4 regions of the Nocardia sp. NPDC049526 genome follow, and region 4 is predicted to be linked to each of the others. Evidence: riboswitches for the same ligand, from Rfam matches in the RefSeq annotation. Region 4 holds a riboswitch; each other region holds the start of a gene.
The links. Region 4 has a riboswitch for S-adenosylmethionine ahead of ACIBW7_RS04520 (aminotransferase class V-fold PLP-dependent enzyme). Riboswitches for the same ligand answer to the same signal wherever they lie in the genome.
Positions count from the first base shown of each region.

Region 1: linked by a shared signal. The riboswitch ahead of ACIBW7_RS27270 (amino acid ABC transporter permease) and the one ahead of ACIBW7_RS04520 (aminotransferase class V-fold PLP-dependent enzyme) in region 4 are both predicted to bind S-adenosylmethionine.
Region 2: linked by a shared signal. The riboswitch ahead of ACIBW7_RS32000 (homoserine O-acetyltransferase) and the one ahead of ACIBW7_RS04520 (aminotransferase class V-fold PLP-dependent enzyme) in region 4 are both predicted to bind S-adenosylmethionine.
Region 3: linked by a shared signal. The riboswitch ahead of ACIBW7_RS41570 (rhodanese-like domain-containing protein) and the one ahead of ACIBW7_RS04520 (aminotransferase class V-fold PLP-dependent enzyme) in region 4 are both predicted to bind S-adenosylmethionine.

Region 1 covers NZ_JBITMA010000009.1:123,692-125,888, reverse strand. The annotation lists gene ACIBW7_RS27270 (amino acid ABC transporter permease) at 1-943, opposite strand, end outside; SAM riboswitch class I at 953-1,046, opposite strand; gene ACIBW7_RS27265 (hypothetical protein) at 1,379-2,092, shown strand; gene ACIBW7_RS27260 (glycosyltransferase) at 2,170-2,197, opposite strand, start outside.
Region 2 covers NZ_JBITMA010000012.1:17,582-19,778, forward strand. The annotation lists gene ACIBW7_RS32000 (homoserine O-acetyltransferase) at 1-994, opposite strand, end outside; SAM riboswitch class IV at 1,354-1,464, opposite strand; gene ACIBW7_RS32005 (TetR/AcrR family transcriptional regulator) at 1,508-2,197, opposite strand, start outside.
Region 3 covers NZ_JBITMA010000027.1:56-2,252, reverse strand. The annotation lists gene ACIBW7_RS41575 (O-succinylhomoserine sulfhydrylase) at 1-754, opposite strand, end outside; gene ACIBW7_RS41570 (rhodanese-like domain-containing protein) at 751-1,167, opposite strand; SAM riboswitch class IV at 1,182-1,298, opposite strand; gene ACIBW7_RS41565 (hypothetical protein) at 1,364-1,819, opposite strand; partial or broken gene ACIBW7_RS41560 (FAD/NAD(P)-binding protein) at 2,125-2,197, shown strand, end outside.
Region 4 covers NZ_JBITMA010000001.1:1,033,942-1,036,138, forward strand. The annotation lists gene ACIBW7_RS04515 (LysE family translocator) at 3-638, opposite strand; SAM riboswitch class IV at 752-865, shown strand; gene ACIBW7_RS04520 (aminotransferase class V-fold PLP-dependent enzyme) at 911-2,197, shown strand, end outside.

The DNA of each region.
Region 1 (2,197 bases), on a different contig from region 4:
GCCTGCGCCAGACCTTCTGCACCGGTGTCGGCGGGGGCGTGCGGTGCGCGCCCTTGGCGTAGTGGCGTTCGATATAGAACTGCACCACCGACAGAATCGTGGTCAGCACGATGTACCAGACGGTGGCCACCATGAGCAGCGGCACCACCCGGCCGTTGCGGCCGTAGATCACCTGGACCTGGTAGAAGAGTTCCGCGATCGCCATGACCGACACGATCGAGGTGCCCTTGAACAGGCTGATCACTTCATTGGTCGCATTCGGCAGGATCGAGCGCATGGCCTGCGGGACGATGACCGTACGGAACTGCCGTACCCGCGGAATACCCAGTGCCGCGGCTGCTTCCAGCTGCCCAGGATCGACCGAGATATACCCGGCCCGGATGATCTCGGCCGCATACGCCGCCTGATGCAATGCGAGTCCGATGACGGCCGCGGTGAATCCGCTGATCACCCCGTTCACCTCGAAGGTGAGAAAGGAAGGGCCGAACGGGATTCCGAGCGAGAGCTTGTGGTACAGGTAGGCGATGTTGAACCAGAACAGCAGCTGCACGATCAGCGGAATCGAGCGGAACGCCCAGATATAGACCCACGAGATCACCCGCAGCACCGGATTATTCGACAGTCGGGCGATCGCCAATGCCGTACCGATCAGGAATCCCAGCGCCGTGCCCCACAGGGTCAGCTCCAGGGTGACCTTCAGCGCCGACAGCACCGATTTCGCGGTGAAGTACTTGGCGAATGTCGACCAATCCCAGCCCGGATTGGTGGCCAGTCCGTGGACGAACTGCGCGAGTAGCACGAGCGCGATGGCGCTGATGACCCAGCGCCACGGGTGCCAGGACTTGGCGATCGCCGGTGCGCCGGTAGTGCCTACGGTGGCGGTGGGTGCAGCCGGTATCGGGACATCCGATACCGGAGTATCGGATGCGACGGACGCGCTCATATTTCGGTTCCTCCATCGTTCCCGGCGGAAGCACCCGCACCCGGTGACCGGGGGGTTGCTGCGACGTCGACGAGCCAGGTCTCTCGGTCGCTCTGGATGGTGTGTCCGACGCCGAGCACGGGTCGGTCAATGGGCCTAGCCGAAATATCATGCGAAGCAGGCGAAGTCCGGCACAAGGGTACGAATCAGCGTGAGCGCAGACCTTGTTTGTGTGGTCGTGAGCAGGCACTATTGTCCCGGTCGAGCAGTGGATCGTGGCATTTCGGACCCGGTTTTCCGTGTGCTCTTCGTCCGAATTTCCCACCTTCGGATCGCCGCGGCGGCCCATCGGAACGCGCGGCGCGAATGTGTCGACCGCCGGAATAGACGCTGTTGCGAAGGTTTGCCGGAGTACTCTCGGACCTCGATTCGTGCCCGACGATGAGGAGGTCTGCCGTGACCCTGCTGCGCCGTCTGACCACGCTAACCGCCATCGCGACCGGTACGGCCGCGCTGACTCTCGCCGTCCCCGGCATCGCCGCCGCGGGTCCGGCGCCGATGCCCGCACCAGCCGTTCCGGCCGCGACCGCACCCCCCGCCCAGGCCGCACCCGGTGATCTGTTCGCCGGTTATCGAGCCGTCGTAGAGGCGCTGCGCACGTTGGGCATCGACCCGTTCCTCTACCCGGCGGTCGCGCCGTTCTGCTCCGACACCGGCAGCCTCGGTCTGGTTCCCGCGGTTGCGGGCGCAGTCCCGGGGCCGTGGCCCAAAACCACGGTGGCCATTCCGGGACTCGACCCGAGCGCCGTCAAGGCGGGCCAAGTCATGTTCACCTTCGTCCCCTACGGCCTCGGCCCGGACGGCACGAATGCTTCGGGCATGAACGTCGCCTGGGTCAACCTGGCCAACGGCCGCAGCGGCATCACCGCCATGGGATCGATGTCCGATGTGGTCCGCACGATGGTGCCCGCCGAAATCCCCGCCGAGGTAAGGCCACTGGCCGAACGCGCCATCCAAGACTTCGTCGCCGTATTCCCGGTCGGTGGGGTGCGCGCGGTTCCGGTCGACACCGGATCCGGCACTGTACTCGCCGCAGTCTTCGGCACCGTGGACAACGGCACCAAGTCCTGCTTCTTCCTCCCGACCATAGGACTCACCTCGGTGCGCTGAGCGGTCCGATCAAGATCAGGTGGAACTGGTGGCGGGTCTTCTCGGGTGATGCTGCCACAGATTCCACCTGATCTTGATCAGCGGTTGGGCGCGAGGGGGCGGGTC
Region 2 (2,197 bases), on a different contig from region 4:
CACAGCCCGGCAGTCCGTCGGCCAGTTCCTGTTGAGTCCGCAACGGGTACAAGCGATCCGAGTCGACGCCGCCGACCACGCACGGTACCGGGGTGGCGGCGAGTGCGGCCGCGATACCGCCGCGCCCGCGGCCGATATCGTGTCGGTTCATCGCCTCGGTCAGCAGGACGTAGGTGGCGGGATCGAAACGGCTGCAAAGCTTTTCGGCCTGGTGGTCCAGATAGCTCTGCACCGCGTAGCGGCCGCCGTTGCGTGGATCCTCGTCGCCCTGCGCATTGTTCTCGAAGCGGTGATCGAGTTCGCCCTCGGTGCGGTAGGTCAGGTGCGCGATGCGGCGGGCGATGCCCATGCCGGTCGTCGGGGTGCGGTCGGTGTCGTGGTAGTCGCCGCCCTGCCAGTCGGGATCGGCCTTGATGGCGGCGATTTGCGTTGTCTGCGTGCCGATCTGGTCGGCGGTGGCGCGTGCGCCGACGGCGAGCACCAGTGCGGATGCGACCCGCTCCGGCGCGCCGACCATCCACTCCAGCACCCGCATGCCACCCATCGAACCGCCGACGACGGCGGCCAGGCGTTCGATGCCGAGCAGATCGAGCAGTGCCGCTTCCGCGGTCACCTGATCCCGGATCGAGATCTCCGGAAACCTTGCACCCCAAGGCTTTCCGTCGGGTGCCAGCGTCGAGGGGCCGGTGCTGCCCTTGCAGCCGCCGAGCACATTCGTCGCGATGACGCACCATTCGTCGGTATCCACCGGTGCGCCCGGCCCGACCAGGCCGTCCCACCAGCCGGGCAGCGGATGGATGTCGTCGGGCACCCCGACGACATGCGAATCGCCGGTCAGCGCGTGCTCGACGAGCACCACATTGTCCAGTGCGGGGGAGAGCTCACCCCAGCGCTGCACGGCCAGATGAACGTCCGGGATGACCGCGCCGGTCTCCAGTCGCACATCCCCGATGGCAATGATGCCGAGCCTCCCGTCCGGCGGTGGCAGGGCCACCGCGGACGAACGCGCGGTACTGGTGGGGTCGGTCACGGTCACGACTCCGCCTCGCTAGCGCTCGGCTCCGTCGCGACCGAGGGTGTTGTGTTGATGGTTCGCTCGCTGCGCTCGCTCACGACGTCGCCGCCGTGAAACCGACCCGCCGCGCACAGTGCGTCGCCGATACCGGGGGTATCACGAGGGAACGCACATCCCCGATGTTAGCTACCCGGCTGAACCGGGCCGCGGTCCGGTAGACCGGGAGTGCGGCCGCGGACGCGATGGGGTCACTCATGTCGTGCTCCAAAGGGTTGTTCGCCGGCAGGTCTTATCGAGGTGCGGGTAACGGACAACAACTCATCGGAAATACCTCCTGAAGTGCGCGCTTGCCCTCGACCATCGAGAGCCCGGTCATCACCCGGAGCACCCCACCGCTGCTGGAGGGTTGCCGTCCAGCAAGCCGGGGCTTCGCGCTGGCACTCATGACCTGACGGACATGGTAACCGGCGCGCGGTCGGCGACTGAAATCCGTTACCGGGTTTCCGCCGGTTCGGTCGCAGGCTGCCCGGTGCACACGCGCATGAACTCGTCGAACGACGTGGTGAATCCGGTGCGGGCCTCCGCGGCGGCCGCGGAGGTGTCCTCCTCGTCGAAGATCGAGTTCTGGCACTCCATGCTGAGGTGGCCGATCAGCTGCCAGGCGCCGACGACCAGTCGTACCGGTAGCGCGTCGGGCTGGGTGCCGAGTCGCTCGGCGATCACGTCGGCGATCGCGGCGTTCTTATCGTCGGCCAGTTCCATGCTCTGCGCACTGACCGTCGGACTGCTGCGCAGAATCCGCTGCATCTGCTGGAAGCGCCGGAACGACAGCGGTCCCTCGACATTCACCGCGGCTTGGTCGACGACCAGCAGGAAGGCCTCGCGCAGCGATTGCAGCTCATTGCCGGTGACCGGGAGTCCGCGCAGGCACTCGGCGATCGCGAGTCCGAAGTCCTTGACCGGCCCGAGGACGATGGCCTCTTTGCTGTCGAAATACCGATTGATCGTGCGCGGGGAAACATCCGCGCGGTCCGCGATCTGTTCGACCGTCGTCGCTTCGAATCCCTGTGCGTCGCACAGGTCGAGCGCCACCTCGATGATGCGCAACCGGGTCTGCTGCTTCTTGCGCTCGCGCAACCCGAGACCGCCGGGCGCGCTGGGCCCTGGGTTCGCTGGGGCGCG
Region 3 (2,197 bases), on a different contig from region 4:
GCGCCGGACCGGTATGGCGCATAAGGGTTTTCACCGGACCGTCGATGTAGTCCTGATCGCCGAGGATCGCACCGCCGAGTACCCGGCCCTGACCATCGATGTGCTTGGTGCCGGAATACACCAGCACGTCCGCACCGAGTTCGAAACCGCGCTGCAGCAGCGGCGTGGCGAAGACGTTGTCCAGCACCACTTTCGCGCCGGCGGCATGCGCGAGTTCGGTCACCCGGCGCACGTCGACCAGCGTCTGCATCGGATTGGCCGGTGTCTCGAAGAAGACGGCCTGGGTCGGCACCGAAAGCGCCTGCTCCCACTGATCCAGATCATCGCCGTCGACGAAGACCGTCTCCACACCCCAGCGCGGCAGAATCTCGTTGCACACGACGAAGCACGAGCCGAACAGGCTGCGCGCGGCCACAAGTCGATCGCCCGCGCCCAAAAGCGCACCGAGCGCGGTGAATACGGCCGACATGCCGCTCGCGGTCGCGAAACATGCTTCGGCGCCGTCGATCAGACGCAGCCGCTCCTCGAACATGGCGACCGTCGGGTTCCCGTAGCGGGAGTAGACGAAATGCTCGATATCGCCGGTGAACGCGGCTTCGGCCGCCTCGGCGCTCTCATAGACGAAACCGGAGGACAGATACAGCGCCTCGGCGGTTTCCTCGAATCCCGAGCGGCGCAGGCCACCTCGCACGCCGAGCGTCGCGGGACCGACACCCTCGGGCAGCGGCTTGTCGAACGCACCACCGGTGATCATGACTGCCGCCAGGGCAGGCCGATGGCGCGCCAGCCGGAGCCGCCACGATGTCCGAGCTCGTCGATCGGGCCTTCGAAGCCCTCCAGCACATTGAACGACGGGGCGATGCCTGCCCCGGTCGCGGCGACTGCCGCACCGATGGAACGCTGTCCGGAGCGACAGAGGAAGACGACGGGCGCTGCCGGATCGCGCCCCTCCAGCGCCTTGGTCAGCTGCTCGACGAACTCACCGTTGCGGGCGCCGTTGCTGTCGACCCATTCGATCAGCACCGTCGGCCGTTCGATCGAAGTCGTATCCGGCACACCGACGAAACGCCATTCGGCCTCGGTGCGCACGTCCACCAGGACAGCTTCGGGATTGTCCTGCAACAACTCCCACGCCTGCTGTGGGGTGATGTCACCGGCATATGTCATGCGATCCTCCTGTGAATCCACGCTTGCCGCACCTGGGTTTCGGTGCGCGGCCAGGTCGTCACCCGGAGCACCCCACCGCGGAGGAGGGTTGCCGACCAGCCAGCCGGGGCTTGGCGCTGGTACTCATGACCCGAAAATGAGATTGCCTGGGCAGGGGCCGCCATGTCAAACCCCAGTTCGCACCGCGCATAAGGAATCAACCGCAGACGATCCATCGGTCTTGGGAACGGGTCAGATTCCAGGTCGCCGGGGTCTCCCGGCCGTCGACCGCGATGGTCACCGTCGCCTTGGCCTTATCGCCGTCGACCATCGCATTCTCAATCTTGGTGACCTTGATCGACTTTCCGGCCGCGGCCCCGCCGAACTGACCCGCGAGCGACGTCTTGCTCTCGTCGAAGCCCTGACAGGCCACGCCCGGCGGCGGCGTGCTGTCGGTGGTGGCGCGGGCCTCCGCGTAGCGCTGCACCGCGGCCGCGATCTTGTCCGATTCTGTGACATTTTTCTCAGCGGGCGAAAGCACCGCACCGAGGACGATCGCGACCAGCACGACAGCGGCGAAGACGGCCGCCGCGATGAACGGCGCGATGGAGCGACGATCGGTCTGATCGACCTCGATTACGGGTTCTTCATCGGTGCCCTGCTGCTCTGTCATGGGTCGATCATCCCTGGTGGACGGCGGTATCCGGCATTCGGCCCCGGAACCTGCGCCGCCAGGATTTGATAGATGTCGGTAGAGCGGGTAGTCACGGTAGGTGGGCCGGGGCAGCAAACACCCGGTGTACGCACCGCCGCAGGGTGCGCGCTGTGCCACCGATAGAATCGCGAGACTGCGGCCTGCTGTCATAGCCGAGATGGCCGCCTGTCCGCATCAGCAGATGCGACCGAGAGGGTGCGTCAAGTTAGCCTAAGCTAAGACTGACGCCGTAATTGTTTCGACCATAAGGGTGCGCGTAAAAGATGACCGAACACAGTGCAGCGACTCGCCCGCTTCGCATCGCGATCGTGGGCGCGGGACCGGCCGGTATCTACG
Region 4 (2,197 bases):
GATCACGCGGCAGAAGCGGCCGTGCCGATGCCGAGCGCGGCGAGAATGGCCGCGCTGATCTGTTCGAGCCGATCGCGAACCTGTGGGCGGCGCAACATCGCAACCGCTCGTGACGCCAGCACGGCGAGCAGGATCATCTCGACGGCGGCAATGGAGCATTCGATGGCGCCGAGGGCGAGGGTGTTCAGAAAGGTGACATCGGTGAGGAATTGCGGCAGAACCGCCAGGTAGAACAGCCCGACCTTCGGGTTGAACATGCACGACACCAGACCTGCGGCGAATGCCGAGCGGATCGAGGCGGGAGCCTGCGCGGCCGACTGTCCGGACGCCGCGGCGGTGCCCGCCCCGCGCTGCTTGCGGTGATCGATCAGCGCCCGAATTCCCAAGTACACCAAGTAGATTCCGCCGACGACCTTGAGCGTCCGGTAGGCCGTCGCGGACTGTTCCAGCAGGGCGGCGACGCCCGCTGCGACCACCACCGCCCACACGATCCCGCCCAATGCCGAGCCGATCGCCGCGGCGATACCGGGTCGCGCGTCCACGATCGAGAAACGCAGCACCAGGAACGAATCCGGGCCGGGCGTGATCGACAGCAGAATGCACAGGCCGATAAAGCTGAGCAGCAGGGAAAGCGTCACCTCTCGATCAGATCGCACATCGCTCGGCATTGCAAGGTTATTTATTCGACTGCATGTGTATGCAGAAATGATTCGGTTGACAGGACGGTGTGGCATCTGCCAATCTCGGTTCAGGTCATGAGTACCAGCGTCAAGCCCCGGCTAGCTGGTCGGCAACCCTCCTCCGCGGCGGGGTGCTCCGGGTGACGACCGGGCCGCAGCCCGACCGGGTGCGGCAAGCGCGGACTCGGATGATCACCTGATTTCGGGTCCCACAGCCGATGGGATTTGTGATGACCGCTGTAGTTGAGCAGAGCTGTGCCGCCCTCGCCCGGGTTTCCGGCGACGACCTCCAGGTGCCGCTCGTACAGGGCGGAACGACCACCTACGCGAACTTCGACTACGCCGCTAGCGCACCGGCATTGGCGCAGGTCACCGACCGCGTGCAGCAGCTGCTGCCGTTCTACGCGAGCGTGCACCGCGGTGCCGGTTACGCCTCGCGGATCTCCACCGAGTGCTACGAGGCCGCGCGCGGCTCGGTCACCCGCTTCCTCGACGCCGCCGACGACCAGGTGGTGGTGTTCACCCGCAACACCACCGATTCGCTGAATCTGCTCGCCGCCTGTGTGCCCGGCGACACCGTGGTGCTGGATATCGAACATCATGCGAACTTCCTGCCCTGGACCCGGCACGGTCGTCGCGTCGTCAAGGCCGCGGCGACCGTCGAGGAGACGATCCGCCAGCTGATCGCCGAATTGTGCAGTAGGCCGGCGGCATTGCTCGCGGTCACCGGCGCGTCGAATGTGACCGGTGAGGTGCTGCCACTCGAGCGCCTGGCCACCATCGCGCACCAGTGCGGTGCGCGGATCCTGGTCGATGCCGCGCAACTGGCACCGCATCGTCGAATCAGCCTGCGCGCCACCGGAATCGACTACCTCGCCTTTTCCGGCCACAAGCTCTACGCACCGTTCGGCGCGGGAGTGCTTGTCGGACGCCGGGATTGGCTCGATGCCGCCGAACCGTATCTGGCGGGCGGCGGGGCGGTCCGCGAGGTCACCACTACCAGCGCGGAATGGGCATCGGCACCACAGCGTCACGAGGCCGGTTCGCCGAATGTGCTGGGCGCGGCCGCACTCGCCGCCGCATGTGACGCGCTGTGCGCGATCGATCCGAAAACCCTTGCCGCGCATGAGCGACTGCTCGCCGATCGCCTGCGTGCCGGGCTGTCCGCGATTCCGGGCGTCAACCTGCTGCGCATCTGGGACGACAGCCCCGACACCGTCGGCATTGTCGCCTTCACGCTGGACGGATTCGTCCCCGGACACGTCGCGGCCTATCTCTCCGCCGAACACGGCATCGGCATTCGCGACGGCCGCTTCTGCGCCCACCCGCTGCTCGAGCGGCTCGGCCTGGACGGTGCGCTGCGTGCCAGCATCGGCCTCGGCACCAGCTCCGCCGATGTGGATCGGCTGGTCGAGGCCATCGCCACCCTGGTCGACACGGGTGCGTCGTGGAATTACGCCAGTACTGACGGACTTTGGAACCCGACACCCGAGACCCGTCCCTTCGCCCGCCTCGAC